4 regions of the Streptomyces sp. NPDC004111 genome follow, and region 4 is predicted to be linked to each of the others. Evidence: riboswitches for the same ligand, from Rfam matches in the RefSeq annotation. Region 4 holds a riboswitch; each other region holds the start of a gene.
What was found. Region 4 has a riboswitch for cyclic di-AMP ahead of ACFYVL_RS28720 (NlpC/P60 family protein). Riboswitches for the same ligand answer to the same signal wherever they lie in the genome.
Positions count from the first base shown of each region.

Region 1 (7,514 bases), on a different contig from region 4:
ACGCCGGGCCGCGGTTCGACGCCGTCGAGGAGCCCGCGCACTGGCAGCAGCCGGGACCCGGGCCCTGGCAGGGGGACGCGCCGCGCCGCTCGTTCCCCGGCCGCCGACTGGCCCACCGGGTGCGCGCCAGCCGCTTCTGGCGCAGCAAGGCGGTCCGGGCCACCACGCTGATCCTGCTGCTCGCCCTGTCGGGGCTGGTCCTGCTCGCTCTCGTACGGGAGCAGACCGGCACCCGGGGGTTCCTGGTCGGCCTCGGTCTCGCGGTCTTCCCGGTGCCGCTGCTGGTGATGGCGTTCCGCTGGCTGGACCGGGTCGAGCCGGGCCCCTGGCGGAACATGATCTTCGCCTTCACCTGGGGCTCCTGCGCCGCCGCACTCGTGGCGATCACCGCCAACAGCTTCGCCGTGCGGTGGATAGCCGTGGCCACCGCCGATCCCGACGGGGCGGACACGCTCGGCGCGACGGTCGTGGCACCGGTCGTCGAGGAGTCCGCGAAGGCGGTGGCGATCCTGCTGATCTTCCTGTTCCGCAGACGGGACTTCACCGGGATCGTGGACGGGGTGGTGGTCGCGGGCTTCACCGCGACCGGCTTCGCCTTCACCGAGAACATCCTCTATCTGGGCAACGCCTTCGGCGAGGACCAGGCGTTCGGGTTCTCCGGTCTGGGCTCGGTGACCGCGGGCACCTTCTTCGTCCGGGTGATCATGTCGCCGTTCGCGCATCCCCTGTTCACCGTGCTGACCGGCATCGGCTTCGGGCTGGTGGCGCTCGTGCCCGCCCGCCGGGGCAGGTCCGGTGCCTGGGCGCGGGTCCGCCGGGTCGCGCTGCCGCTGCTCGGGCTGCTCCTGGCCATGGGCATGCACGCCCTGTGGAACGGGTCGGCGGCCTTCGGCCCGTTCGGCTTCTACGCGGTGTACGGGCTGTTCATGGTGCCGGTGTTCGCGTTCCTGACCTGGCTGTCGATCTGGACCCGGCAGCGCGAACTGCGGCTGCTCGGCGCCGAGCTGCCCGCGTACGCCGCCGCGGGCTGGCTGGAGCCGGCCGAACCGCCGGCCCTGTCGTCGATGCGGGCCCGCTCGCTGGCCCAGGGGTACGCGGCCCGGTCGTACGGCCCGGACGGCGCCCGCGCGGTCGCCGAGTACGAGCGGGCCGCCACCGCTCTCGCCTTTCTGCGGTACCGGGCCCGGCGCGCCGTGGCCTGCTCCGAGGCGGCGGCCGAGTTCACCGCCCGCGAGCGCGAACTGCTGCACCGGCTATGGCAGCGCAAGCGGATCGCGAGCCCGGCGCTGGTGTACGCGGCCCAGGTCACCGGGCGCATACGGATGCTGCCGCCGCCGTACCACCCGGCGTACGCGGCGGCGTACAACCCGTACAGGCGCTGAGGCCGTCGGCCGCGGACCGGTGGCCGGGGCGTGCGGCGGCAGGTGGCACGGCGCGTGGCCGCACATGCGAACCGGCAGCCCTGGCGTCGGGGGGTGAGCGCCAGGACTGCCGGAGTTCGGCAGACCGCGGTCCCCGCACGGGGCGGGGACCGGGTAGCGGGGTGGAGCGCCGCGTCAGAGGGTGAGGCCCTTGCCGCGCAGCCACGCGGCCGGGTCGATGCCGTCGCCGCCCGGGGTGTGCACCTCCAGGTGCAGGTGCGCGCCGGACACGTTGCCGGTGGCGCCGACGTTGCCGATGACCTGGGCGGTGGAGACCTTCTCGCCGGGCGAGACGTTCATCTGGGAGAGGTGGCAGTACCAGACCTCGGTGCCGTCGGGCAGTTCGAGGACGATCCGGTAGCCGTAGCTGCCGGAGTAGTTGGCCGACTTGACGGTCGCCTGGTGGACGGCCTTGACCGGGGTGCCGGCACCGGCCGCGAAGTCGAGTCCGGTGTGGTGGCCCGAGGACCACATCGAGCCGGACTGCCCGAAGGTGGCGCTGAGGTAGTAGCCCGAGGTGGGCAGCGAGTAGCTGGCGGCCAGCTTGGCGAGCCGCTCGGCCTCCGCCTTCGCCGCGGCGGCGGCCTTGGCGCGCTCCTCGGCCTCGGCCTTCTCCCGGGCGGCCTTCTCGGCCTTCGCGTGGGCCTCGTCGCGCTGCTTCTTCGCCTCGGCTGCGGCGTCCTTGACGGCCTGCGCGCGGGCGGCCTCCCGGACGGCGGCGTCGGCGGCGGAGCGCTGCTGCTCGGCCTGCTGGAGGATGCGGGCGCGCAGGCTGTCGCCCGCGCCCGGCTGCTGTCCGACGGCGTGCCCGGCCTGGTCGGTGGCGGCGACGGGAGCCGCCGCGGGGGCGGGGGCGGCCATCAGCTCCTCCCCGGTACCGGACCCGGAGCCCGGCTTCTCGTCGTCGGAGCCGGAAACCAGAGCGCCGACACCCGGCAGGGACTTGGCGTCCGGCAGGGCGTCGGCGAGGGAGTCGAGGGAATCGGAGATCTGGTCCGGCAGCGATATGGAGACGGCGGGCTTGTCCTGCGCGGTGGCGATGCCGCCCGCGCCGACGGCCGCGATCACACCGACGCCCAGCACGGTGGAACTGCGGGCCAGCGAGCCGCGCTGCTTGGCGACCCGGTGCTTGCCGCGGACCGGAACGACGGAGTCCTCGGTGGGGTTCCACTCCTCGGTGGAGGCGGGCGGACCGTCGAACTCCACGAAGCCCTCGTAGCCGCCGCGCTGCTGCTGCGCCGGGACCGTCGGCATCGTCGCGGTGGCGCCGTAGCCGTAGCCGTGGCCGGTGCCCTCCGTCCCGTCGGTGTCGTTCGGGACGCCGTACGCCCCGTACGAGAAAGCGGGGGCTGCGGGGGACTCGGGGGCAGGCCTGTTGGACGCCACGGAGGCGCGCTCCTTTCCTTCCTTCTCGCCTACCGGGTTAGCTGACGGGTTCGGAGCAGGAAGGTCTCCTACGGGCCAGGTTCGGCCCGATTCACCCCAATTGGTGGTTCCCCGGTTTCCTCACGGAATTCGGCGCACGCGCACGGCGCCGTCTCTGACGACGGCTGGGACGACCGCGCTGCGTTATCGAACGTTAATAGACACACAAGTGGATTTCCAAGCCGTTCCTGTTGATCGTTAACGCAGAGCGCGCATCGATGGCCAGGACATCAGCCCCAAAAGGCCATCAAACAGGGCGACCCAACGGCCCCCTGACGCCCCTTCGGTCACTCGCGTTGCCTTGCGCGCAAACTCTCCACAACTGATAGATCGTCAATTGTTATGCGGAGCGCGCCCCTTCGAGCACGCCCCGTAACAACCCGTAGCCATCGCGCCGCGGTGCCCGGCCCGCCGCCGAGCCCCCGCCGGCCGCGCGGTCCCGCACCCGGCCCTCAGGGCCGTTTCACGATCTCCACGGTCCGCCGCCGGGCGGGCTGCCCCTCGCCCGGCCGCCCCACCGCGAGCAGCGCCATGTCGTCCGTCTGCTTGCCGCCGGTGTGCACCCGTACGTCGCTCGTCAGCGCCTCCAGCACGGCCTCGGGGCCGGGGAACAGCGACCGGTGCAGCCGCAGCGCCGGGTCGTAGAAGACACCCGCCGCGTCCCGCGCCTCGGAGAGCCCGTCCGTGTAGAACACCAGCGTCGAACCACCGGGGAAGCGGACCTCCCGCGCCCGGTCCGGCCAGTCCCCCAGGTCGCCCATCCCCAGCGGCAGCGCGAACTCCTCCGGCGTCAGCACGTCCAGCTCGCCGTCCGCGTACAGCAGCAGCGGCTCGGGATGCCCCCGGTTCACCAGCCGTACGACGCCCCCGGCGCGCGGGATCTCGGCGAGCACCGCCGTCGTGAACCCCTCCATCGCGTCCAGTCCCTCGCGCCGCCGGCCCTCCCTGGCCAGCGCCCGTTCCAGCCGCTGCGCGACGCCCTCCAGGGTGCTCTCCGTCTCGGCCGCCTCCCGGAACGCGCCCACCACCACCGCGACCGCCTCGACGGCCTCCAGCCCCTTGCCCCGTACGTCCCCCACGACCAGCCGCACCCCGTGCGGGGTGTCCTGCACCGCGAAGAGGTCGCCGCCGATGAACGCGTCCGCCTCCGCCGCCTCGTACCGCGCCGCGATCTGCAGTCCGCCGATGCTCTCCGGCGGCGTGGGGACGACGGCCCGCTGGGCGGCCTCCGCGATGACCCGCACCGAGGCGAGCCGCCGGTCCCCGCGGCGCACGACCCGGTTGATGAAGACGGCCAGCACGGCGACGGTCAGCACCGTCACCAGCTCGGTCACCGACAGCACCCTCTTCAGCGAGTCGTCGTGGATGCGCAGCCCCACCACGGCCAGCACCGAGGCGACCGCCGTCAGCACGGTGGCGGCGAGACCGAAGAAGGGGGCGGCGACCAGCGGAGCCGCGGCGAACAGCGGGGCGGCGGTGAAGTTCGGCGGCGAGGACGCGTCGAAGACGGCCCCACCGATGATCATGAGAGGGGGCAGCGTCCGTACGAACCGCCTGCTCCTGCGGCCCTTCTCCGCCTGGTCGGCCCCGCCCTCGACCCCGTCGCGACCGCGCTCGTACCCCGCCACCGTCTGCTCTCCTGCCCAGGTCCGCACCGGGTGCGGACGGTACCGCTCCCCACCCAGGCTTGCCGGAGCCGCGCCGCAGGGCGAATCGGCATCCGCCATGTGGGGGACGGGCCGCGTGCGCGTCCGGCACGAGGCCCGGTAGGTCCGCACACGCCTGAGGCCCGGAACTCTGTCGAGTTCCGGGCCTCAGGTCTTCAGTAGCGGGGACAGGATTTGAACCTGCGACCTCTGGGTTATGAGCCCAGCGAGCTACCGAGCTGCTCCACCCCGCGTCGGTGAACACAACCCTACGCCATCCGGGCGGCGGCTTTGACCACGGGGGCGGCCACCCGCGCGGAGCGGCCACGGGGACGGCCCGCACCGCCCCCTCGCCCCACCCGCTCAGCGCCCCTCGGACTCAGCGTCCCTCGAAGGCCCCCGCGTTCTCCCGCGCCCACTGCCGGAAGGTCCTGGCCGGGCGGCCGAGCAGGGTCTCGGTGGTGTCGGCGATCTCCGCGGGACCGCCCTCGGCGGCAGCCCAGATGTCGAGCAGCGCGGTCACCATCCGGGCGGGCATGTGGCGGCCCATCTGCTCCTCGGCCTCGGCGCGCCCGATGTGCTCGACGCGGACCTCCCGTCCGGTCTCCTCCGCGATGATCGCCAGCTGCTCGCGGAAGGACAGCGGCTCGGCGCCGGTGAGCGCGACCGTACGTCCGGCGAGAGAGCCGCCGACGCCCCCTTCGCGCCCCTCTCCCGCTCCGGTCATCGCTGCGAACGCGATGTCGGCGATGTCCGCGGGATGGATGGGGACGACCCGCGCGTCCGGGTACGGGAGGGCCACCGGCTGCCCCTGGCCGATCGGCCCGGCCCAGCTGAACGAGTTGCTGGCGAAGGCGCCCGGCCGCAGGAACGTGCTGGTCAGCGCGGACTCGGCGAGCGCGCGCTCGACCTGGAGGTGGTGCGCGGCGATCGGATGGGTCTCGGCGTCGGAGGCGAGGACGGCGGCGGAGGACATCAGCACCACGTGCTCGACCCCGGCGGCCTCGGCGGCCTTGATCAGCTCGTGGATTCCGGCGGGCACCGGATAGAGGAAGACCTGCCGTACGCCGGCCAGCGCGGCGGCGAAGGTCTCGGGCCGGTCCAGCACCATCTCGACGGCCTCGGTCCCGTCCGGCGGGACCAGCTCGGCGGGACGGGCACTGGCCACACGGACGAACGACCCGGCGGTACGGACGGCCCCGGCGGACCCGGCAGCGGCGGCCGGACCGCCGGGACCACCGCCGTGTCCGGCTGCGACCAGGCGTTCGGCGACGGCTCGGGCGACCTGGCCGCGGGCACCGGTGAGGAGGAAGGACACGCGAAGCTCCCGTGGATCGACTTGCTCGACGGATCCGCCCGGCCAATTCTTTGACCGAGCGCATATACATGCTTCCATGCACGCATTTTCAGGTCAACACATATATGTGGCGCGCACGGCCCTTGCGTACGATGCGGCCATGAAGAAGCACGAAACGGCGGACGGCCGGCCGGCCGGGGACGGGCCGCCGACCAGGGACGACGAGCCGGACACGGGCGGGCCGGACACGGACGGGCCTGACACGAGTGGGCGGGACACAGGCGGGCCTGACACCGGCGTGCTGGACGCCATCGGGGCACTGGACGCGGACGCGCTGCTGGACGCGGTCGGCCAGGCGTTCGGGAAGCTGCGCAGGTCCTCGCTCCTGGAGGTCGCGAATCCGTTCTGCCCCAAGGACCTGAGCCGGACGCTGGTCCTCAACATCGTGCTGGAGGCCGAAAAGGCCACCCTGGCCGAAAGGGCCACCTCGGCCGAAGGGGCCACCCCCGCCGACCGGAGCACCCCGCAGCCACGGACCGCACGCGCCGCCGGGCCCGGTCCCTGCGAGGTCACCGTCGGCGCCGTCGCCACGTACCTGAACGTGGACCCGTCCGTGGCCAGCCGCATGGTGTCCGACTGCATCTCCGCGGGCTACCTGATCCGCGCCGCCTCCCAGCAGGACGGCCGCCGCACGGTCCTGCACCTGAGCCCCGAGGGCCGGGAGCTGATGGTCCGCTTCCGCCGCCACCAGCGCGACGCCTTCGAGTACGTCACCGCCGCCTGGCCGGAGCGCGACCGTCTGGAGTTCGCCCGCCTGATGCTGCGTTACGTGGCCGACCAGAACGCGCTCGCGACGCGCGGGAACCAGCGGGCGAGCGAGGGCTGACGGGGCGCCGCCGCCCGGGAAACGACGGAGCGCCCCGACCGGTGTGAACCGGTCGGGGCGCTCCCCCGCAGGTCAGAGGCGTGAGCCTCTCACTTCGTCCTGTAGGCCATGTCGGACTCGAACCGACAACCAACGGATTAAAAGTCCGCTGCTCTGCCAATTGAGCTAATGGCCCCCGGCAGGACTCCCAAGAGCATAGCTGCCCGGCTCCCGACAACCGATCGGGTATCGCGTGCGGGGTGGTGCCCGGGGGGACCACCCCGCACGCGAACACGGTCCGGCGCACGGCCGGGAGGCGGTCAGAACAGGGACTTGTAGCCCTGCCAGCCCGTCGTCAGGGCGCGGCGGGCGCCGAAGCCGCCCTTGCCGTCGCCCTCGTTGCGGAAGATGCCGCCGGCCGTGTCACGGACCATCAGGTCGGCCCTGCCGTCGCCCGAGACGTCGCCGACCCCGACGATCTCCTTGTAGCCGATGCCCCAGCCGGTGAAGACCAGGACGCGCTCCTTGAACTGGCCGTTGGGGGTGCCGTCGTAGCGCCACAGGTCGCCGTTGGAGGCGCGGGCCAGCAGGTCGCCGTGGCCGTCGCCGTTGAGGTCGCCGGCGCCGACGACATGGGAGTACGCCTTCCAGTTCGGCCGGATCTTCACCGGGTACGCCAGCTTGCCGTCGGGCTTCGCCGCGAGGAGGTACACGTCGTACGTGGTGCGGTGGCGGGCCACCAGGTCGGGGCGGCCGTCCCCGGTGAGGTCGCCGGGCGAGGTGAGGACGTCGTACTGCTGGTAGCCGGTCCCGATGCGGGTCCTGGGCCCGGTGGGCTTCACCGCTCCGGTGCACGTGCC
Region 1 covers NZ_JBIAMU010000022.1:16,251-23,764, forward strand. Annotated here, with positions in the region: gene ACFYVL_RS34860 (PrsW family glutamic-type intramembrane protease) at 1-1,382, shown strand, start outside; gene ACFYVL_RS34865 (M23 family metallopeptidase) at 1,557-2,807, opposite strand; cyclic di-AMP (ydaO/yuaA leader) riboswitch at 2,819-2,952, opposite strand; gene ACFYVL_RS34870 (PP2C family protein-serine/threonine phosphatase) at 3,299-4,501, opposite strand; tRNA gene ACFYVL_RS34875 (tRNA-Met) at 4,673-4,746, opposite strand; gene ACFYVL_RS34880 (NAD(P)H-binding protein) at 4,872-5,810, opposite strand; gene ACFYVL_RS34885 (MarR family winged helix-turn-helix transcriptional regulator) at 5,950-6,675, shown strand; tRNA gene ACFYVL_RS34890 (tRNA-Lys) at 6,778-6,850, opposite strand; gene ACFYVL_RS34895 (FG-GAP-like repeat-containing protein) at 6,975-7,514, opposite strand, start outside.
Region 1: another riboswitch for cyclic di-AMP. It lies ahead of ACFYVL_RS34865 (M23 family metallopeptidase); the one in region 4 lies ahead of ACFYVL_RS28720 (NlpC/P60 family protein).

Region 2 (7,514 bases), on a different contig from region 4:
CGCCGGCGGCCCAGATGTAGTCGCTGCCCTGCACCTGGAGGGTGGTCTGGGTGTCGACGTGACCGCGGGGACCGAGCGGCAGGCCGAAGCGGGCCAGCGCCGGGTTCGGCTTGACGCCGGCCGTCCACACGATGGTGTTGGAGGCGACCTCGACACCGTTGTTCAGCTTGACGTTGCCGTCGACGCAGGAGTCCATGCCGGTCTTGAGGTAGACCTCGACGCCGCGGGACTCCAGGTGCTTCTTGCCGTACTCGCCGAGCTTGGGACCCACCTCGGGGAGGATCTTGTCGGCGACGTCGACCAGCAGGAAGCGCATGTCGTCGCGCGAGACGTTGCTGTACTGCTTGGCGGCGTCCCTGGCCATGTCCTCGACCTCGCCGATGGTCTCCGCACCCGCGAAGCCACCGCCGACGAAGACGAAGGTCAGCGCCTTGCGGCGGACCTCCTCGTCGTTCGTGGAGTCTGCCTTGTCGAGCTGCTCGATGACGTGGTTGCGCAGACCGATGGCCTCTTCGACGCCCTTCATACCGATGCCCTGCTCGGCGAGGCCGGGGATCGGGAAGGTGCGCGAGACCGCGCCCATGGCGATGACCAGGTAGTCGAAGGGCAGCTCGTAGGCCTCGCCGACGAGCGGCGCGACCGTGGCGACCTTGCGGTCCTGATCGATGGTGGTGACCCGTCCGGTGAGCACCTCGGCCTTGGGAAGGACGCGTCGCAGCGGTACGACGACGTGCCTCGGCGAGATGTTGCCGGCGGCGGCTTCGGGCAGGAAGGGCTGGTAGGTCATGTACGAGCGCGGGTCGACGACCGTGACGGTCGCTTCCGCATAACGCATCTTCTTGAGAATGCGTCGTGCCGCGTACAGGCCTACGTACCCACCGCCTACTACGAGGATCCTGGGACGCTCCGTGGTGCTCATGCAATCGAGTATCCACCCCGCCCCGGGGGGTACCTCGTGAGCCCCTTCACAAGGTCTGCGGACCCCTCTGCTACACTCCGCGGCCCACGTGACTCAGGTCATGGCCCGACAGGGGAACCACCGCGCCCCGGGAAGCGTTGAAAACCGCTCCCCAACTGGCCCGATGACCCCTCGGACCCACTGGACCACTTATCTTTTTCCTACCCCGGCCGCACGCCCGGAACGGTCCGTTATGCACGCAGTAGGGTCCTTGGACCCTGCCGATCGGCACGGGGACGTGAAAAAGGGGCCCATCGGGCCCCTTTTCCTTGTGAAGAACTTCACGAACTTCGTCCGGCGCGCTGTCCGCTCACGCCAGCGACCAGGCGATCCCGTCCAGAATGTCGTGTTCGGAGACCACCACTTCCGCGGCCCCGACCCGCTCCATGAGAGCCAGCAGGATCAGCGCCCCGCTCACGATGACGTCCACCCGGCCCGGGTGCATCGAGGGGATCGCGGCCTTCTCGTCGTGGGTGGCCGCGATCAGCCGCTCGGTGATCTCCCGGACCTTCCCGTAGGCGATCCGGGAGTGGTGGATGGCCCGGGTGTCGTACTCGGGCAGGCCCAGCGCGATGGCGGCGACCGTGGTCACCGATCCGGCCAGCCCGACGAGGGTGTGGCTGCCGCCGGTCAGCGGCACGGTCCGCCCGGCCAGGTCGAGCGCCGCCTCGATGTCCGCGCGGATCGCGGCCACGTCCGCGGCCGAGGCCGGGCTCGCGGGCGCGTGCCGCTCGGTCAGCCGTACGCAGCCGATGTCCACCGACCGCGCGGCGCGCACCGACTCGCGGCCCGCCACGATCTCCGTCGAACCACCGCCGATGTCCACCACCAGGTAGTCCTCGGCACCGCCCGCCAGCTCCTTGGTGGCGCCGGTGAAGGAGAACCCGGCCTCCTGGTCCCCGGAGATCACCTCGGGCTCGACGCCCAGGATGTCCAGCACCCCGCCGACGAACTCCGCGCGGTTCTCCGCGTCCCTCGACGCGGAGGTGGCCACGAAGCGGACCTTCTCCGCCCCGAGGGTCTTGATGATCTCCGCGTACTCGCGGCAGGCGGCGAAGGTGCGCTCCAGCGCCTCGGGGGCCAGCCGTCCGGTCCGGTCCACGCCCTGGCCGAGCCGCACCACGGTCATCCGCCGGTCCAGGTCGACCAGCTCGCCGGTCGCCGGGTCCGCGTCCGCGACCAGCAGCCGGATGGAGTTGGTGCCGCAGTCGACGGCCGCCACCCGGGTCACCGGGCGGCCTCGCCGTCGGCGCACGGGCTCACGCACGGACCCTTGGCCCACCACTCGGGCAGCAGCGCCAGCGCCTCGTCGCCGAACGGGTTCACCCCGGGGCCCGCCACCAGCGAGTGGCCGACCAGCACGTGCAGGCACTTCACCCGGTCGGGCATCCCGCCGGCGCTCGGGAAGCCCACCAGCTCCTCGATCTCGTCGCGCCGCTTCAGGTAGTCCTCGTGCGCCGCCCGGTAGGTGTCGGCCAGCTCCGGGTCGGTGGCCAGCCGCGCCTGCATCTCCTTCATCAGGCCGGAGCCCTCCAGGGTGCCGATCGCACCCGTGGCCCGCGGGCAGGTCATGTAGTAGAGCGTGGGGAACGGGGTGCCGTCCTCCAGCCGCGGGGCCGTCTCGACCACGTCCGGGTTGCCGCAGGGGCAGCGGTGCGCGATGGCGCGCAGCCCGCGCGGCGGGCGGCCCAGCTGGAGCTTGAACGCCTCGATGTCCCGGTCGGTGGGCTCGGTGCGCGGCGTGGTCGGGGGCGGGGTTTCCATGCGTGCCTTCTGTCGTGTGTCTTCAAGGGTTCTACGGGGCTTGCGAGGGTTACGGGGCTTGCGAGGGTGCGGGCGGGCCGCCGGCTCACGGCTCCCGGCGGTCGGCCTCGTCGACGCCGCCCCACAGGTTGGAGTACCAGGGCTGCTCGGCCGCCTCGTCGTGGCCGGGGCGGCGGGCGGTGCCGTTCGCCTCGGGGTCGTACACCGTGTAGCCGGTCTCGCCGGGCTTCACGTAGTGCAGGTGCTCGCGGGAGAGCCGCACGATGTACGCGTCGTCCTGGAGCCTGGCCTTGGCGTCGCGCAGCTGCTCGACCCGGCGCGCCGCCTCGTTCCTGGCGTGCTCCTGGTCGCTGATCTCGGTGCGCTGCGAGAAGTACTGCCGTATCGGGTACGCGAGGGCCACCACCAGCGTGCACATCACCAGCACCAGCAGCGCGGCCCGGCCGGTGAGGCGCGAGCGGCGGGCCTGGCGGCGGGTCTGGGAGCGGTAGACCCGGGCGGCGGTCTGCTCGCCGAGCAGCCGCAGCCTCGTCGTCGTGGAGAACCGGTCCTTGCCTGCCACTGCCGCCTCCCCGAAGTGCCTGCGCGCGCCGAGCGTCCCGAACGCGCCTACGTCCCCGGACACGGTACGGGACCGTGGCCGGGGACGTAGGTACGACTGGCGTGCCGACCGGGGCCGGCGGGCCGGGATCAGCCCTTGCTGTGCTTACTGGTTCGCGGAGCGCTGTGCCTACTGGTTCGCGGAGCGCTGTGCCTACTGGTTCGCGGAGCGCTGTGCCTACTGGTTCGCGGAGCGCTGTGCCTACTGGTTCGCGGAGCGAAACCGCGGGAAGGCGCTGCGGCCCGCGTACACCGCGGCGTCGTCGAGGATCTCCTCGATGCGCAGCAGCTGGTTGTACTTGGCGACGCGGTCCGAGCGGGCCGGGGCGCCGGTCTTGATCTGGCCGCAGTTCACCGCGACGGCGAGGTCGGCGATGGTGACGTCCTCGGTCTCGCCGGAACGGTGGCTCATCATGCACTTGAAGCCGTTGCGCTGGGCCAGCTCGACGGCGTCCAGCGTCTCGGTGAGCGAACCGATCTGGTTCACCTTGACGAGCAGGGCGTTGGCCGAGCCCTCCTCGATGCCGCGGGCCAGGCGCTCCGGGTTGGTGACGAAGAGGTCGTCGCCGACGATCTGGACCTTGGCGCCCAGCTTGTCGGTGATGACCTTCCAGCCGGCCCAGTCGTCCTCGTACAGCGGGTCCTCGATGGAGACCAGCGGGTACGCGGAGACGAGCTCCTCGTAGTACTCGGTCATCTCGGCGGCCGAGCGGGACTTGCCCTCGAACTCGTACTTGCCGTCCTTGTAGAACTCGGACGCGGCGACGTCGAGCGCGAGCGCGATCTGCTCGCCGGGCACGTAACCGGCCTGCTTGATGGCCTCGACGATGAGGTCGAGCGCGGCGCGGTTGGACTCCAGGTTCGGCGCGAAGCCGCCCTCGTCGCCCAGGCCCGTGGACAGGCCCTTGGTGTGCAGGACCTTCTTGAGGGTGTGGTAGACCTCGGCGCCCCAGCGAAGGGCCTCGGAGAAGGACTCCGCGCCGATCGGGGCGATCATGAACTCCTGGATGTCGACGTTGGAGTCGGCGTGCGACCCACCGTTGAGGATGTTCATCATCGGGACGGGCAGCAGGTGCGCGTTCGGACCGCCGAGGTAGCGGAACAGCGGCAGGTCGCTGGCCTCGGAGGCGGCGTGCGCGACGGCGAGCGAGACGCCCAGGATCGCGTTGGCGCCCAGCGAGCCCTTGTTCTCGGTGGCGTCGAGGTCGAACATCGCCTGGTCGATCAGGCGCTGCTCGGTCGCGTCGTAGCCGACGAGCTCCGGGCCGATCTGCTCGATGACGGCGAGGACGGCCTTCTCGACACCCTTGCCGAGGTAGCGGTTCGGGTCACCGTCGCGGAGCTCGATGGCCTCGAAGGCACCGGTCGAGGCGCCGGACGGAACAGCAGCACGACCCGTGCTGCCGTCGTCGAGGCCGACCTCGACCTCGACCGTGGGGTTGCCTCGGGAGTCCAGGATTTCCCGGGCTACGACGACGTCGATGGACGGCACGAGCATCTCCTTATGGAATGTGACGCTAGGGGTGCAGGGTCACTTTTGCCTTGCGACAAGAGCCTAACCGGCCCACGGGCATCGGCCAGCCGATCGACCGCCCGCTGGGACGAAAAGATGCCCGAATGCCTGTATTACAGGACGAAAGACCCTCACGGAGCGACGGAACGTTACGCCGCGGTTCACTCTGTGTGCATACGCAAAAGACCCCGGCCGGGCGCATACGGGGGGAAGTCGCGCCAGACCGGGGTCCCGGCAGGGGGGCGGCGGGGGTGGGCCACCGCCCCCGTGCGGGGTCAGCTCAGGTGGAGCTGCTGACCCGGGAAGATGAGGTCGGCATCGGTGACGACTCCCTCATTCAGGTCCATGATGTGCTGCCAGCCGCCCTTGACCTTGTGGGCCTCGGCGATCTTGGCGAGGGTGTCGCCGGACTTGACCTTGTACTCGCCGTCACCCTTCTTGATCGGGGCGGCGGCCTTCGGGGCGGCCTTGGGGGCCGCCTTCGGCGCGGACCGCTCGGCCTTCGGGGCCTGACGGGCCTCGCTGCGGGACGCGGCGGGGGCCTCGGAGCGCTGCTGCTTCTGCTGCTTCGGGGCGGACTTCGCACCGGTGCCCACGCCCGGGTCGACACCGTCGTTGCTCAGGTTGCCGGCACCGGCGCAGGCCCAGGCACCCGGACCCTGCATGTCGAGCAGCCGCTCGGCGGTGGCTATCTGCTGGCCCTTGGAGGCCTGGTCGGCGCGCGGGGCGTACTGGGTGCCGCCCGCGGCGGCCCAGGAGGACTGCGAGAACTGCAGACCGCCGTAGTAGCCGTTGCCGGTGTTGATGGACCAGTTGCCGCCGGACTCGCACTGGGCGACGGCGTCCCAGGTGTCGACGGAGGCGGCGGAGGCCGAGGTGGCCCCCATCAGCGGGGCGGCGACCGCGACACCGGCGACGCCGGCGTAGGCGGCGACGCGAGTGGCCTTGGACGGACGGCGGTGCTTGCCCTTGCTGAAAAGCGACATGGATGTCTCCTCACCGACGCCTTCGAGGTGAGCTGTCGGGTTCGGGCTGTGAGTTCGCCCGGCCGCCCTTCCGGTCCGCATCCCTGAAGGCTGCGTTCCGCTCGGCGACTTCACCCCAAGCCGTTTCCGTACGTCTCTCAACGTCCGGGCCCGGCACTTACCTTGGGTCCCCCGCTCCTGCCTACGGCGCTGTACGCGACGACTGCTCCCGGGACCCGCCGGCAGGATTCGGCGTGACGGGCTCCGGTGCTCACCGGTGGCGAGCGAGGACGACCGTAAACACAGGAGTCCCCGATGTTCAAAGAGGAACATCGGGGACATCTCACCCCTCCTTGCCCTTCCGGAACCCTCGTTTACGCAGGTCAGAAGGGGCGCAGGAGGAGCTGCCGGAAGGGACACGCCAGTTGGGGCGAAGAGACTCATGTCTCACTCGCGCAGAACCGGACATTCACTCCCTAACTGCCCGTGAAATGTGATGGTTTCCCGGTTATTTCTCGCCCAGTTCGAGGTGCTGGCCAGGGCGGATGAGGTCCGGGTCGTCACCGAGGGAGGTCTTGTTCGCCTCGTAGAGCGCCGGCCACCCGCCGGGCAGCTTCGCCTCGTCGGCGATGTGCCAGAGGTTGTCCCCGGGACGCACGGTGTACGTGTCGTCCGCGGCGGGCCCGTCGGGCGACTTGCCGCCCCCGCGGGAGGCATGCCGGCCGGACTCGCGCTCATCGGCCGCGGGCGGGACCGTCGGATCGGCCGACGGGTCGGTGACGGGGCCCGTGGAGGGGTCCTGCGAACCGTCCGCACCGGGAAGGGAGTTCTCCGGGGCGGGGGTGCCGCGGTGCTTGCCGCCGCCCGGAGTGGTGGTACCGGGCGTCGTCGCCCCAGGAGCGGGCCGCTCGGCCGTCGGGTCCGCGCCCGGGTCCGCACTCGGATCGGCGCTCGGGTCCGTACCGGGGACGGTCGGCTTCGCGCCGGGACCGGTGCTCGGGCCCGTGCTCGGGCCGACGCTGGTGCCGGGGGTCGGCTGGGCCGGGTCGGTGCTGCTGCCCGGCACCTGGCCCCCGGTGGAGCCGGACGGCGTCCCTGACTCCGGCCCGCTGTCCGGGATGTCCCGGTCCGTCTGGGAATCCGGCGTGTCGGGCTGCACGGAGCCGGCCGGCGGCTTCGGCTGCGCGGGCGTGTCCGTACCGGGGTCGGCCGCGTCCACTCCCCCGGAGCCCGCACCGCTCCCGGAACCGCCGCCCGGGGCGAGCCCGGATATGACCGCACAGCTCGGCCAGGCCTGCGGCCCCTCGGCCGCGAGCACCTTGTTCGCGATCCGGATCTGCTGGGAACGGCTCGCGAGGTCGGGGCGCTCCGCGTAGTCCGCGCCCCCGTACTGGTCCCACTTCTCCTGCGAGAACTGGAGCCCGCCGTAGAACCCGTTGCCCAGGTCGGCACTCCACATGCCGCCGCTCTCGCACTCGGCGACCCGGTCCCACGTACCCGCCTCCGCCGCTCCGGCGCTGGTCGCGCCGAGCAGCGGAATCGCGATGGCGGACCCGGTCACCCCGGCCGCGACGATGAGAGCGGGTGCCTGACGCGGACGACGGTGCCGACCGTTCCCGGAACGCATGTGGTTGCCTTTCAGCTGACGACGACTCGGCTTCCGACCACCACTGCCGAGTCGCCCGTGAACGTAGCCGTACTCGAACACCCGTCA
Region 2 covers NZ_JBIAMU010000004.1:430,493-438,006, reverse strand. Annotated here, with positions in the region: gene ACFYVL_RS11630 (NAD(P)/FAD-dependent oxidoreductase) at 1-919, opposite strand, end outside; gene ACFYVL_RS11625 (exopolyphosphatase) at 1,269-2,189, opposite strand; gene ACFYVL_RS11620 (DUF501 domain-containing protein) at 2,186-2,722, opposite strand; gene ACFYVL_RS11615 (septum formation initiator family protein) at 2,808-3,284, opposite strand; gene eno (phosphopyruvate hydratase) at 3,525-4,820, opposite strand; gene ACFYVL_RS11605 (transglycosylase family protein) at 5,111-5,821, opposite strand; cyclic di-AMP (ydaO/yuaA leader) riboswitch at 5,824-6,020, opposite strand; gene ACFYVL_RS11600 (transglycosylase family protein) at 6,309-7,427, opposite strand.
Region 2: another riboswitch for cyclic di-AMP. It lies ahead of ACFYVL_RS11605 (transglycosylase family protein); the one in region 4 lies ahead of ACFYVL_RS28720 (NlpC/P60 family protein).

Region 3 (7,514 bases), on a different contig from region 4:
GACGCGGGCGACAGCGCCCACTTCGACTCGCTCACCCCGCACCGGATCACCGCGGTGAACCCGGGCGGGGCCGAGCTGCTTTTCGTCCACACACTGATGCAGAGCACCGTTGCCGGTCTCTGCCTGCCCCAGGAGTCATGAGATGGCGGAGCTCACCGAGTCCCAGAACGCCGCGATGGCCGCGATCGCCAGGGCCGCCGACGAGATGGCCCACTCCGGCCAGGTGGACAGCAAGAAGGCCGACTGGAACGACGGCGCGGGCCGCTCCTCCGGAGTGCTCGGCTTCGTGGAGGACCGGGCCCCGCGCGGCCTGGTCCTGCGGGTCTTCCTCTACGTCGCCGTCGGCCACGTCTTCGCGGCCTTCATCTACCTGCTCTTCACCCTCGGCGGCGAGGGCTGAGCCCTCCCGGGGGTCCGCCCCGCCGGACCCCGCCCCGCCGGACCCCGCGCTGCCGGGGCTACGCCGTGAGGCGCTCGCGCAGGGCCTCACGGGTTTCGGGCGCGAGCCCCAGCCCCCGGGAGAGGTAGGTCGCGGTGTCGCCCCAGGTCTCCTCGATGGTGTCGAACGCCGCGTCTATGTAGGCGGCGCGGGCGTCGAAGAGCGGTGCGAGCAGCCCCATCACCTCGTCGTTCATCGCCTCCGGCGAGTCACTGCCGCGGCGCACCTTGTAGCGGCGGTGCGGGTCGTTCGACTTCAGGTAGTCGGCGGTGATCGCCTCGCGCTCGACCCCCACGGCGAGCAGGGTCACGGCTATCGCCAGGCCCGCCCGGTCCTTGCCCGCCGCGCAGTGCATCAGCGCGGGGACGCTGTCCTCGGCCAGCGCGTGCAGCACCCGGCTGTGCTCGGCGGCCCGCTCCTTGATCATCCGCCGGTACGAGGCGGTCATCCGGGCGGCGGCCTTGCCCTCGGCGAGGATCTCGCGCAGCTGGTCGATGTTCCCGTCGCGCACCATCCGCCAGAACTCGGCGCCGTCGGCCGGGTCGCTCAGCGGGATGTTCACGTTCCGTACGCCGCTCAGCTCGACGTCCGGGCCCTCCAGCTTCTGGTCCGCCGCGTTGCGGAAGTCGAAGACCGTGTGCAGGCCGAGCGAGTCGAAGAACGCGGTGTCGGGCCCGGTGGCGTGCGCCAGGTGACCACTGCGGAAGAGCCGCCCGTACCGCGTCCGGCGGCCGTCCACGGTCGGCAGACCGCCCACGTCGCGGAAGTTCCGTACCCCGGCCAGCTCGGGTTCCGCGTCGGGGGACGTCGACGGGGCGGGGACCTGTGGCACCTGCTGGGTCACGAGTGCTCCTCAAGGGTCGTTCGCCGGCCAGCGGTGACCGACGAGGGGCGCGTTTCGACGATACGACATGGTCGGAGACGGGTTCCTGGGGCAACTCGGGGGGATTTGTTCGGCACTTGGGGCCAGGGTCGAGGGGCAGGCGGAGCCGTGGCGGCGAATTGGTTGATTTGTCGCTATGTAGGGAATTTGTAGGCACTGAATTCCGGTGTCGAGTGAGCAGAATCATAGGAACCGCGGGGCAACTGGTGCCGGTGCGTCAAATGGCAGGCCAGCAACGGAAAACGGGCACCGGGGCCGATGGGGGACGACCGCAGAACCGTGGAGAAGAGGTGCGCACGGGAAGGAGAAGACGGGAACGGCTTGTTCCGGCGGTCCGCACTCGCTTACGGTCACCGTCAATCCGGGTGGACCGCCGAATCCTGCCACCGCCCGGCATCCGCACCCATATTTCTTCGTGTGGCAGGAGCGGGGGACCCAGGTAGTACGCCGGCACCGGAGGACGCGAGTCCGCCGGTACGGCTAGGGGTGAAGCCGCGCTCGACAAGAGCGCGGCCGGGCATCTCCAGCCCGAACCCGACAGCTCACCTCGCAGGCGCCGGAGAGGAATCCGTCATGCCTGCAAAGGGTAAGCACCGCCGCCCGAAGCCCAGTTCCTCGCTCACCCGCGGCTTCGTCGCCGCCGGTACGGGCGGTGCGGCTCTGGCCCTCCCGCTGATCGGCGCCGCCGGGGCACAGGCCGCCGAGCCCGCCGCCGCCCCGGCCGTCGCTCCCGGCCACGCGGCCCAGCCGAAGGCCGAGCAGACCCAGCAGGTGCGGATTCCGCAGCAGCGCGCCGCGGAGCAGACCGCGGCCCCGCGCACCGACGCCGACCGCACGGCCACCCGTACGTACTCCGTGGTGACCGGCGACCACCTGTCGAAGATCGCCGCTGCCGAGAAGGTGCGCGGCGGCTGGCAGAAGCTCTACGAGGACAACCGGTCCGTCGTCGGCGGCGACCCGTCGCTGATCTACCCCGGTATGAAGCTCTCGATCGGCGCCAAGGCCTCCGGCGCCAAGACCTCCACGCAGGCCGCCCCGGCCGCCGGGAAGCAGTCCGCGCCCGTCGAGCGCAAGGCCGTCGAGCGCACCGAGGAGCGCAAGGAGCAGCGCACCGGGCACCGCACCGAGAAGCGCGAGCGCACCGGGAAGCAGGAGCAGCGCACCGAGCGCCGCAGCGAGACCCGCGAGCGGTCCACCGGCTCGGGCACCGGCTTCACCGCCCCCGTCTCCTCCGGCGTCTCCACCTCCTACCGGGCCTCCGGCGGCAGCTGGTCCAGTGGCTACCACACCGGCGTCGACTTCCGCGCCTCCTCCGGCACCTCGGTCAAGGCCGTCGGCGCGGGCACCGTCGTCTCGGCCGGCTGGGGCGGCGCGTACGGCAACGAGGTCGTCATCCGGCACAACGACGGCCACTACTCGCAGTACGCCCACCTCTCCGCGCTGAACGTCCGCTCCGGCCAGAGCGTCACCGGCGGCCAGCAGATCGGCTACTCCGGCTCCACCGGAAACTCCACCGGCCCGCACCTGCACTTCGAGATCCGCACCGGCCCCGGCTACGGCTCCGACATCGACCCGCTGAGCTACCTGCGCCAGAAGGGCGTCTCCCTCTGACGCACGGGCCCGTCGCCCCGTCCTCCGCGCCCCCGTACCGGCACCGGTACGGGGGCGCGGACGCGTCCCGAGAGGCCCGACCTGCGTATTCCGGGTTGAATGAATCTTGACCGGTGGCATATCTCACCCCCCGTCAACCCCTCCCTACGGTGGCGTAGGTCACTTGAGAAAGTGAAGGATGTGTCGACGTGGCAGACGATTCGAGATTCTTCAGCGCAGGCACCATCGGGTCGTACGCGGCGATCGGGGACAGCTTCACCGAAGGGGTCGGCGACCCCGGGCCCGACGGCGCGTACCTCGGCTGGGCCGACCGACTGGCCGTCCTTCTGGACGACCGGGTACCCGAGCACACCTTCCGTTACGCGAACCTCGCCGTGCGGGGCAAGCTCCTCGACCAGATCGTGGCGGACCAGGTCCCGCGGGCCAAGGAGCTGGCCCCCGACCTGGTCAGCTTCTGCGCGGGCGGCAACGACATCATCCGGCCCGGCACCGACCCCGACGACGTGGCCGAGCGGTTCGAGAAGGCGGTCGCCGACCTGACCTCGGCGGTCGGCACCGTCATGGTCACCACCGGCTTCGACACCCGGGGCGTCCCGGTGCTGCGCCACCTGCGCGGCAAGGTCGCCACCTACTCGGCGCACGTGCGGTCCATCGCGGACCGCTACGACTGCCCGGTGCTCGACCTGTGGTCGCTGAAGTCCGTCCAGGACCGGCGGGCCTGGGACTCCGACCGGCTGCACCTCTCGCCCGAGGGCCACACCCGGGTCGCCCTGCGGGCCGGGCAGGTGCTCGGCCTGGAGATCCCGGCCGACCCGGACGAGGCGTGGCCGACGCTGCCCCCGCGCGGCACGCTCGAAGCGCGCCGCGACAACATCCAGTGGGCGCGCGAGCACCTCGTGCCGTGGATCGGCCGCAGGCTGCGCGGCGAGAGCTCGGGCGACCACGTCGAGGCGAAGCGGCCGGACCTGCTGCCGCTCTGACGGCCCGTCGGGCCCCGGTGCGGCTCCGTCCGGGCGTCAGGCCGCGGGCGGGGCCGGAGCCAGGTCCGCCGGGCCGGCCAGGGAGGTGTTCCCGTGCACGGTGCAGGCGTACGCCCCGGCGAGCGCCCCGAGCCCGGCGCACTCCTCCAGGCTCCGGCCGGCCAGCCGCCCGTACAGGAACCCGGAGACATAGGCGTCGCCCGCTCCGTTGGAGTCCACCACGGGGGCGGGCGGCGGCGTCGCGGGGACGTGGCGCGGGGTGCTGCCGCCGTCGCGGGTCAGCAGGTACGAACCGCCCGCACCCGCCGTCGCCACCACCGTCGCGGCCCGGCCCTCGCGCAGGATCTCCCGCATCACCTCGCCGATCCGCGTCCCGGCGCCCGCCGCGCTGAGGAACACCAGGTCCGCCCGGAGGGCGAACGCCCGGTGGTGGTCGGCCAGGCCGTCCCAGTCGTGCAGATCGGTGGAGAACGGCACACCGGACTCCACCACGTCGTCCAGCAGGTGCCGAGCGAACCCCATGATCGACACGTGGACGTGCCGGGCCCGGCGCAGGTGCGGCAGGAAGAAGTCACCGGGCATCCGCAGGTCCTCGGGGTCGCGGGCGTCGTAGAACGACATCCGGCGGCCCGTCGGGTCCACCAGGTTCACCGCCCGCCGGGTGCCCGCCGCCGACACCAGCGGTTCGAAGTCCACACCGCCCTTGGCCATCCGCTCCCTGACCTGGCCGCCGATCCAGTCGTCGCCGATGACGTCCAGGAACTTCACGTCCAGCCCCAGCGCCCGGCAGCCCAGCGCGACGTTGCCGCCGGTGTGGCCCGGCCACTCGCGGATCGGCGCCACCCCGACGGAGTCGGCCAGCGGCACCGGCAGCGCGTCGACCCGCACCACCGTGTCCACACCGCTGCCGCCGATCACCAGCACGTCGATACCGTCGCCGCTGTCCTGCTGGTCCTGCCGCCCGTCGGCCCCGGCCGCCTGCTCCTGCTGCGCCACCGCGCTCCCCTTCCCTCGCCCCGGACTTCCCACGACGGGCCCAGTATGCGGGGTGCCGGTGGGGGCGGAGCCCTGCCGCGGGGCGGGAGTGGCCGCAGGGGACCGGAGGTCCGCGAGTGTGTTCGCGAGGTGAAGGGTCGAAGTAAATTCCGTGAGGTGAATTTCGCACCGGTGCGGGAGTGGCGCGGCCCCTCGGCGGCCGGGCAGTGCTGGGATGTTCCCGCTTTGTACCGATCCGAGTTGTGCCGGACGGCCCTGGGCCGACCGGTCTGCGAAAGGACCACCCCGTGTCCGTACCTCCGCCCGTACTCTCCCGGGCCCTCACCGTGGCCGCCCTCGCCGGGGGGCTGCTGGTGACGGCGGCGCTGCCCGCCGCCGCGCTGCCCTCCCTCGCCCCGGAAGCCGCGGCCCCCGCCGTCGCCCAGGCCGCCCGCCCGGTGCCGACCACGGTCACCGTCACCGGTTCGGGCGCGGCCTCCGCCGCCCCGGACATGGCGGTCATCGGCATGGGCGTCGAGACCACCGCCCCCACCGCGAAGGCCGCCCTGGCCGCGCAGTCCAAGGCGGCCAAGGCGCTGCTGGCCGCCGTCCGCAAGCAGGGCATCGCCGACCGCGACGTACGCACCGAGAGCCTCTCGCTGAACCCGGTCAACGAGTACGAGAACGGCGTCACCAAGCTGGTCGGCTACCAGGCCGGGCAGAACTTCTCGGTCCGGGTGCGCGACATGGACCGCACCGGGAGCGTCATCCAGGCGGCGATGGACGCGGCGGGCAACGCCGGACGCATCGGCTCCATCAGCTTCGACGTCTCCGACCCCGCCCCGCTGCGCACCGAGGCCCGCAGGGCCGCCCACCACGACGCCCGCACCAAGGCCGAGCAGTACGCGAAGCTCAACGGGCGCAGGCTGGGCCGGCTCGTCTCGGTCAGCGAGTCGGACGGCGGGCGTCCGACCCCGGTGGCGCTGCCGCCGGGCGCCGCCGCCGACGAGCCGGTGCCGGTGGCGCCCGGCGAGGTCCAGGACCAGGTCACGCTGACCGCGGTCTACGAGCTGGACTGACCCGACGGGCATCCGGCCCGGGTACCGCGCGCACCATCGGCCACCGGCGGAAAAGTGCGGCCCGGCGGGCATAGGGCGGGGCCCCGGCACGTTCTCGTAGTGCGTCTTCGCGATGCGCCGTGGACGGCCGGGGCCCCGCTGCCGTCCGTTCCCGCAACCGACCGCCGCTGTGCCGCCCACGGTCACGGGCCCGTGACCACGGCGTCGCACGGGGTGCACATAATGAAAATGAAGCCGAACCCCTTGGAGGTGCCGTGACCAGTGCGGATTCCCCGCTGAAGCCGTTGCGCGAGAGACTGCGCGGGCTGCGGACCGCGGCCTTCGGAGCCGACCCCGCGGGTGAGCGGATGGAGCGCATCCGGCGCTCGCCCCAGTTCGCCGACGGCGTCTTCCAGAACCCCGAGGGCACCCGCAGCAGGCCCAGCTCCAGCTCCACCCGCGAACTGCTCGCCACCTACTTCCGCAAGGAGGAGCGCGTCCTGCGCGCCCCCTCCGGAACCGTCCCGGTGTACGCCACCACGCTCGCCGACACCGCCGAGCCGCCCTCCTCCGGGCTCCGCATCACCTGGATGGGCCATTCGACGGTGCTCGCCGAGATCGACGGCAGCCGGGTGCTCTTCGACCCGGTCTGGGGCGAGCGCTGCTCCCCCTTCGACTTCGCCGGTCCCAAGCGGCTGCACCCCGCGCCGGTGCCGCTCGCCTCGCTCGGCGCGGTCGACGTCGTCGTCATCTCGCACGACCACTACGACCACCTCGACATGCCCACCATCAAGGCCCTGACCAGGACGGACACCGTCTTCGCGGTGCCGCTGGGGGTCGGCGCGCACCTGGAGCACTGGGGAGTGTCCCCGGACCGCATCCGGGAGCTCGACTGGAACGAGTCCGCCGAGGTCGCGGGCCTCACCCTCACCGCGACCCCCGCCCGGCACTTCTGCGGACGCGGTCTGCGCAACCAGCAGCACACCCTCTGGGCCTCCTGGGCCGTCCGGGGACCGGAGCACCGGATCTACCACAGCGGGGACACCGGCTACTTCCGGGGCTTCCGTGACATCGGCGCGGCCCACGGCCCCTTCGACATCACGATGATCCAGATCGGCGCGTACAGCCCGCACTGGCCGGACATCCACATGACCCCCGAGGAGGGGCTGCGCGCCCACCTCGACCTCCAGGGCGGCAGCCCGCACGGAGTGCTGCTGCCGATCCACTGGGGCACCTTCAACCTGGCCCCGCACCCGTGGGCGGAGCCGGCCGAGTGGACCCGGGACGCCGCGCGGGACGCGGACCAGGGGGTGGCCTTCCCCTGTCCCGGCGAGCCCTTCGAGCCGGCCGGGAAGCTGCCGTCGGCGCCGTGGTGGCGAGGCGTCTCGGGGCCGGTCGCCCGGCACTGGCGCGGGACGGCCGAGCCGTCCGCCGTCCTGCAGGAGGTCCGCGGCGAACGGAACCTCGCGTCGAGCTCCGAACGCTGAGAACCCGTCCCTTCCTCGGGCCGCTCCTCGCCGCGCGGTGACGGAGTCCCGCTCCGCGCAGCTCCGTTGCCCCGCCGGTAT
Region 3 covers NZ_JBIAMU010000002.1:213,550-221,063, reverse strand. Annotated here, with positions in the region: gene ACFYVL_RS05450 (helix-turn-helix domain-containing protein) at 1-141, shown strand, start outside; gene ACFYVL_RS05445 (DUF6126 family protein) at 143-400, shown strand; gene ACFYVL_RS05440 (tyrosine-protein phosphatase) at 459-1,283, opposite strand; cyclic di-AMP (ydaO/yuaA leader) riboswitch at 1,684-1,891, shown strand; gene ACFYVL_RS05435 (peptidoglycan DD-metalloendopeptidase family protein) at 1,896-2,933, shown strand; gene ACFYVL_RS05430 (SGNH/GDSL hydrolase family protein) at 3,122-3,913, shown strand; gene ACFYVL_RS05425 (carbohydrate kinase family protein) at 3,950-4,834, opposite strand; gene ACFYVL_RS05420 (SIMPL domain-containing protein) at 5,197-5,967, shown strand; gene ACFYVL_RS05415 (MBL fold metallo-hydrolase) at 6,222-7,433, shown strand.
Region 3: another riboswitch for cyclic di-AMP. It lies ahead of ACFYVL_RS05435 (peptidoglycan DD-metalloendopeptidase family protein); the one in region 4 lies ahead of ACFYVL_RS28720 (NlpC/P60 family protein).

Region 4 (7,514 bases):
TCGTGCACGCACGGTGAAAGTGCCGTGATCAAGGTCGGCGCATTCCTCGAACATTCGCCGAACGGCGCGCCAAAGCGATGCCCGCCGTCCACCAAAAGGCGGCCGATTGCCCGTTTCCTGAATGCTTAAAACCTGACGGAGATTGTCCCCGCCGCATACCGCCGGGTACAGTCGCGCCACTGCTTTCACTCCGGGTACCCCCCGTACCCCCGGGAAACAGGCCCTGCTGCCGAGGCGAGAGAGACGTTGGTGAACGACCAGCAACCCCACGCCGGGTACGACACGTACCCCACCGGCAGTTTCGAGACCGATCCGCTCTTCGGCGGACTGCCCCACGCCGGGACCGGCGGGCACAGCGGCCAGTACGACACCACACAGTGGGACACCGGCTCGCAGCAGCACCTCGGGTACGACGCCTACGGCGCACACACCCAGCACCTCCAGGACCAGGGCCACGACGGCACCGGCAGCTGGAGCCGGCTCGGCGGACATCCGACGGGCGCCGACATTCCGGCCCAGACCGCGTACACCGCCGACTCGATGGCCACCGGCCAGTGGGACGCGACCGCCTGGAACCAGGCCGACCAGATCCACCAGGCCCACCAGTCGCCCTTCGAGACCGGCCAGTTCGACGCCGGACAGTTCGGGTACCCGGCCGACGCCTCCTCCGGTCACCAGTGGCAGCCGTACGGCGCGAGCCCCGAGACCGGCAGCTTCGACACCGGCGCCTTCACCTCCGGCTCCTCCTCCTTCGACACCGGGTCCTTCGAGACGACCGGGTCGTACGGAACCGGCAGCTTCGAGACCGGATCCTTCGAGACCGGCAGCTTCGAAGCCGGCGCCTTCGAGACCGCGGCCTTCGACACCTCGTCCTTCGAGCCCTCCGCCTTCGACAGCGGAAACGTTGGGACCGGCGACTTCGACGCCACCGCCTGGAACACCGAGGCCACCGCGACGGAGCCCGAACCCGCCGGCGCGCACGACGAGTTCCCCCACCAGGCCGAGGATTCCGCCGGGAACCCCTTCGACGGCCACCACGACGACGAGGCCGTGCACAGCACCGCCGAGTTCCCCGCTGTCACCCTGGATCCGGACCACGCGCACTCCCCCGGGCACCCCCGCTCCCACGGCGGCGACGGCTCCGGCCCTGGCCCCGAACCGGAACTCGCGGCGGTCGGCCCCCGCGCCGCCCGCCGAGCCCCCGCCAACCGCGGCCGCCGCCGCACCCCCGCCAAGCGCTCGGCCCTCCTCACCGTCGCCGTACCCTCCGCCTGTGTCATGGGCGTCGCAGGAATCGCCGCCGCTTCCGTCGGCGGAGTCGCCGGGGCGGACGAGGCCAAGACGAAGCCGATGCCGATGGCCGCCGCCGACCCGACGACCGTGAAGCCCGTCGCCGTCAACAACAAGCTCGACACCCAGCTCGCCGGCCTGAGCGCCGACGCCCGCGACTTCGGCGACCGCGCCAGCCGTACGCAGGAGCGCATCGACCTCAAGGAACGCCAGGACGCCGAGAAGAAGCGGAAGGCGGAGGAGGCAGCCCGCAAGGAGGCCGCCCGCCCCAAGTACGCGCTCCCGGTCGCGCAGCACGGACTCAGCGCCTACTACGGCCAGGCCGGCGTCAACTGGGCGGCCGTGCACACCGGCATCGACTTCCCCGTCGACTACGGCACGCCCGTGATGGCGGCGACCGACGGCGAGGTCAGCGCCGAGTACAACGTCGCGTACGGAAACATGATGAAGGTCGTCTCGCCGAAGGGCGTCGAGACCTGGTACTGCCACCTCGGCTCCACCAAGGTCCGCTCCGGCTCGGTGAAGGCGGGCGACGTCATCGGCTACTCGGGCAGCTCCGGCAACTCCACCGGACCGCACCTGCACTTCGAGGTCCGGCCCGGCGGCGAGTCCGCCGTCGACCCGCTGGCCTGGTTCCGCAGCCACGGCCTGGACCCGACGTAGGCCGTTCACGAACCGTCGTGACGAGGGGCCCCGCACCTGTTGGTGCGGGGCCCCTCGTCACGAGCGGACCGCTACAGCTTCTCGACCGGCGCGTACCGCAGCAGCAGCTTCTTCGGGCGCTCGTCGCCGAAGTCGATCGTCGCCTGGGCGTCGGACCCCGAGCCGGTCACCGACATCACCGTCCCCAGGCCGAACTGGTCGTGGGTGACCCGGTCGCCGACGGCGAGGCCGATCACCGGCTTGTCGGTGGCGCGCCCGGTCGCGAACCCGGACGGGCCACGACGGTTCTTCTGCGCGTTGAGCGAAGAGGACAGCGAGGACGCCACGCCCGAGCCGCCGCGGCCCGAGCCGGACACCGGACCGGCCGGGATCTGCGCGCCCGTCCGCTTCCAGGTCAGATGCGTCTCGGGGATCTCCTCCAGGAAGCGCGAGGCCGGGTTGTACGACGGCTGGCCCCAGGCGCTGCGCAGGGTGGAGCGGGTGAGGTACAGCCGCTCGCGGGCGCGGGTGATGCCGACGTACGCGAGCCTGCGCTCCTCCTCCAGCTCCTTGACCTGGCCGAGCGCCCGCATGTGCGGGAAGACGCCGTCCTCCATGCCGGTCAGGAAGACCACCGGGAATTCGAGGCCCTTGGCGGTGTGCAGGGTCATCAGGGTGATGACGCCCGAGCCGTCCTCGTCCTCGTCGGGGATCTGGTCGGAGTCGGCGACCAGCGCGACCTTCTCCAGGAACTCGGCGAGGGTGCCACGCGGGGCGGCAGCCCCTGCTGCCTCCGCGTCGCCCTCCTGCTCCTGCTCCTGCTCGAACTCCAGCGCCACGGCGGCGAGTTCCTGGAGGTTCTCGACGCGGGTCTCGTCCTGCGGGTCGGTGGACGCCTGGAGTTCGGCGAGGTACCCGGTGCGCTCCAGCACGGCCTCCAGGACGACGGCCGGTCCGGCGCCGGACTCGACGATCGTCCGCAGATCCTCCATCAGCGTGTTGAAGCGCTTGACGGCGTTGGCCGAGCGGGCGGCCATTCCGTACGCCTCGTCGACGCGGCGCAGGGCCTGCGGGAAGCTGATCCGCTCGCGCAGCGACAGTGCGTCGATCATCGCCTCGGCGCGCTCGCCGATGCCGCGCTTGGGCACGTTGAGGATGCGGCGCAGCGGGACGGTGTCCTCGGGGTTGGACAGCACGCGCAGGTACGCGAGGACGTCGCGGACCTCCTTGCGCTCGTAGAAGCGGACGCCGCCGACGACCTTGTAGGGCAGGCCGACCCGGATGAAGATCTCTTCGAAGACGCGGGACTGGGCGTTGGTGCGGTAGAAGACGGCGACGTCGCCCGCCTTGGCGTCGCCCGCGTCGGTGAGCCGGTCGATCTCCTCGGCGACGAACTGGGCCTCGTCGTGCTCGGTGTCGGCGACGTACCCGGTGATCAGGGAGCCGGCGCCGGCGTCGGTCCACAGGTTCTTCGCGCGGCGGTTCTCGTTGCGCTCGATGACGGCGTTGGCGGCGGTGAGGATCGTCTGGGTGGAGCGGTAGTTCTGCTCCAGCAGGATCGTCGTGGCGTCGGGGTAGTCCTCCTCGAACTGGAGGATGTTGCGGATGGTGGCGCCGCGGAAGGCGTAGATCGACTGGTCGGCGTCACCGACGACGCACAGCTCGCCGGGGGCGCGGCCCTCGCCGGACGGCCCGACCAGCTCCCGGACCAGGGTGTACTGGGCGTGGTTGGTGTCCTGGTACTCGTCGACCATGACGTGCCGGAAACGCATCCGGTAGTGCTCGGCGACGTCCGGGAACGCCTGGAGCAGGTGCACCGTGGTCATGATGATGTCGTCGAAGTCCAGCGCGTTCGCCTCGCGGAGGCGGGACTGGTACATCGCGTACGCCTGGGCGAGGGTCTTCTCGAAGCCGTCGGCGGCCTGGCCGGCGAAGGTCTCCTCGTCCACCAGCTCGTTCTTCAGGTTGGAGATCTTGGCGCTGAAGGACTTGGGCGGGAAGCGCTTGGGGTCCAGGTCCAGGTCGCGGCAGACCAGGGCCATCAGGCGCTTGGAGTCGGCGGCGTCGTAGATCGAGAAGGAGCTGGTGAAGCCCAGCTTCTTGGACTCGCGGCGCAGGATGCGCACGCACGCGCTGTGGAAGGTGGACACCCACATGGCGTTCGCGCGCGGGCCGACCAGGGCCTCGACGCGCTCCTTCATCTCGGCGGCGGCCTTGTTGGTGAAGGTGATGGCGAGGATCTGCCCCGGGTGCACGCCGCGGGCGGCGAGCAGGTGCGCGATGCGGTGGGTCAGCACCCGGGTCTTGCCGGATCCGGCACCGGCCACGATGAGCAGCGGCGACCCGGCGTGCACGACGGCGGCGCGCTGGTTGTCGTTCAGCCCGTCCAGGAGGGCGGCGGCGTCGACCACCGGGCGCGGGGCGCCGTCGCGGTAGTAGGCGTCGCGGGCCACCGGAGGCGCGTCGAAGGCGCCCTCGAAGAGGTCGTGCGGAACCTCCTCCTCGGGGGCACCTTCCTCGGTGTCCTCGGGGGGCGGCGGGGCCGGGTCGTCCTTGGGCTGGAGATCGGCCAGGAAACTGTCGTCAAAGAGGCTGCTCATCGCCTACCGAGTCTAGGCGGCCCCACTGACAGCCGGTCCCGGATTGCGCCACAACCTTCGGTGACCGGGCGGACACAGTCACGGCACCGCATGACGCTGCCACGACAAGGTCACGAAAATGTATCGGGCATATCGAACATCAGGCTTCCCACCCGTCACAGGGATTGGCTACGGTGCTGCGCGAGCGGCCCGTACCCCCCTCGGCGAACCGCGCCGGAAGCGGGCATCTCGCGCCGAATTCGCGCCGCCCGCACGGCGGTTCGGAACCGGGGACCCACGCGCAACACCGGGGTGAATCGGCCCGTACCCCCACGACCTGGGCCGTAGGGCGCCTTCCGTTTCCACTGCCCGAACCCGACAGCTAACCCGGTAGGCGGTCCACGGAAGGAATGCCTGTCTTGGCATCGCATCGCAAGCCGCGCCCCCGCGCCTCGTCGCTGATCCGGTCCTCCGCCCCCGGCATCGGCGTCACGACCGCCGCCCTGGTCACGGTCGGCCTGGTCACCCAGTCCGCGCAGGCCGCTCCGGCCGCGCCGAAGCCGACGGTCGAGGACGTCCAGAAGAAGGTCGACGACCTGTACCGGCAGGCCGGTGCGGAGACGCAGAAGTACAACCAGGCCAAGGAGGCCACCGCGCGCCAGCGCGAGAAGGTCTCCGGGCTGCTCGACGACGTCGCCCGGCGCACCGACAGGCTGAACGAGGCCCGGCGCACGCTCGGCACCTTCGCCGCCTCGCAGTACCGCAGCGGGTCGGTCGGTCCCACCGCCGCGATGCTGCTGGCCAAGGACCCGCAGTCGTACTTCGACTCGCGCCGGCTGATGTCCCGGGCGACCGAGCGGCAGAAGAAGCTGATCGCCGACTACGGCGCGCAGCAGCAGTCGGCGGCGAGGAAGCGGGCCGAGGCGACCGGCGGCCTGGAGAAGCTGACCGCGTCGCAGGCCACCCTGCGCCGGTCCAAGCAGGAGGTGCAGAACAAGCTCGCGCAGGCCCGCGGGCTGCTGTCGCGGCTGACCGCCGAGGAGAAGGCCAGGCTCGCGGAGCTGGAGCGGCAGCGCGAGGCGCAGGCCAAGCGCCGGGCGGACGAGATGGCGCGGCAGCAGGCCGCGGAGGAGGCCCGGCGGGAGAAGGACGAGGCCGCGCGGAAGGCGCGGGAGAAGGAGAAGGAGAAGCAGGACCCGGGCAGCGGTACGGGAACCGGGACCGGCACCGGTTCCGGGACGGGCTCCGGCACCGGTTCCGGGAGCGACAGCGGCTACGCGGCCAAGGCCGCGAAGGTGCTGGCCTTCGCCCGCGCCCAGATCGGCAAGCCGTACGTCTGGGGGGCGACCGGCCCCGCCTCGTACGACTGCTCGGGGCTGACGCAGGCCGCCTGGCGGGAGGCCGGGGTGAAGCTGCCGCGGACCACCTGGGACCAGGTGAAGGTCGGCACTTCGGTCGCCACCAAGGACCTGAAACCCGGTGACCTGGTCTTCTTCTACGACGACATCAGCCACGTCGGCATCTACAAGGGCGACGGCATGATGATCCACGCGCCCAAGCCGGGGGCGAACGTGCGCGAGGAGTCGATCTACTACATGCCGATCTACGGCAGCGTACGGCCGGCCTGAGCCTCCCGGGCCCGGACGGCTCGGGCCCCCGGACCGCCGAGGTCCGCGGGGCGGCTCAGGCCCCCGGGCGGCCCAGGTCAAACGGACGGCCCGCGGCGACCGGGCGGCTCAGGTCCACAGGACGGCGATGAAGATGTTGGCGACCGTCAGTCCGCCGACCGCGCCGAACAGGCCCTTCTCCACCTTCTCCTCGTCGCGCTTGACGTAGACGAGCCCGAGGATCACCACCAGGACCGCCAGCTTGACGCCGATCTTGATGTTGTTGACGGAGTGGTCCTGGGCCTGGTGGATGCCGACCAGGATCATGCCGGTGACCAGCATCGTCAGCGCGCCGTGCAGCATCGCGGGGGTGAAGCGGGCGGTACCGGCGCCCATCGCCTTCATCTGGGTCAGGAAGCCGCCGAGCAGCGCGGCGATGCCGATGATGTGCAGGCCTACGAAGACATGCGTGAGTACGTCCATGTGGCGGAGCCTAGCCAGGCCTTATCAGGCTTCTTCCGGCAGGGCGGGCACTTGTGCCCCCTCGGTCACGGAGAGAGCGGAAGTGTAGATTCCGCCCGCATTCGCCCGATCGCACGCGGACAGCCGTACGCCACTTTCGATCACTAGTGGTCATTCGAAGGCTGCGCCGTGACGCCCAGGTTTAGCGTCCCTCCCCAGGTGGCCGACTCCCCACACCGTCCCGACCCCGGGCCGGTCGTCGGCCGCACCGCCGAGAGAATCCGGCGGCGGCCCCGTATCCCCCCTGGTCGGGGCCGCCGCCGGACGCGTACGGAAGGCTCGTGCGCGACGGACGGACGCACCCGTGGAAGGACGTGAAGGCCCTCGTGGCATCGCACCGGAAGCCCAAGCCGCGCTCACTCACCGGCGGCACCGCTCGTACCGCCCGTACCACCGCGGTCACCCTCGCACTGGCGGGGGCGGCGGGCACCACCGCCCTGGAGGGCACCGCACACGCGGAACCGAACCTCACCCCGGCGCAGATCAAGTCGAAGGTCGACAAGCTCTACCACGACGCCGAGACCGCCACCGAGGCGTACAACGGGGTCAAGGAGAAGTCGGACCGCACGAAGAAGTCCCTGGACTCGCTCCGGGACCAGGCGGCACGCAAGACCGAGCGGCTCAACGCGGCCCGCCGGTCGCTCGGCTCGCTGGCCACCGCGCAGTACCGCACCGGGGGCGTCGAGCCCGCCCTCCAGGTCGCGCTGTCCTCGGACCCCGACCGCTATCTGGAGCGGGCCGCGCTCGCCGGACGCGCCGGGGAGCGGCAGGCGGCCAAGGTGCGGGACGCGCACCGGCAGGTCGTCGAGATCGGCCGGCTGCGGGCCGCCGCGGACCGGCGCTTCACCGAACTCACCGCGGAACAGAGCGAGCT
Region 4 covers NZ_JBIAMU010000016.1:30,653-38,166, forward strand. Annotated here, with positions in the region: gene ACFYVL_RS28710 (M23 family metallopeptidase) at 250-1,953, shown strand; gene pcrA (DNA helicase PcrA) at 2,025-4,532, opposite strand; cyclic di-AMP (ydaO/yuaA leader) riboswitch at 4,754-4,924, shown strand; gene ACFYVL_RS28720 (NlpC/P60 family protein) at 4,922-6,139, shown strand; gene ACFYVL_RS28725 (hypothetical protein) at 6,248-6,601, opposite strand; gene ACFYVL_RS28730 (NlpC/P60 family protein) at 6,967-7,514, shown strand, end outside.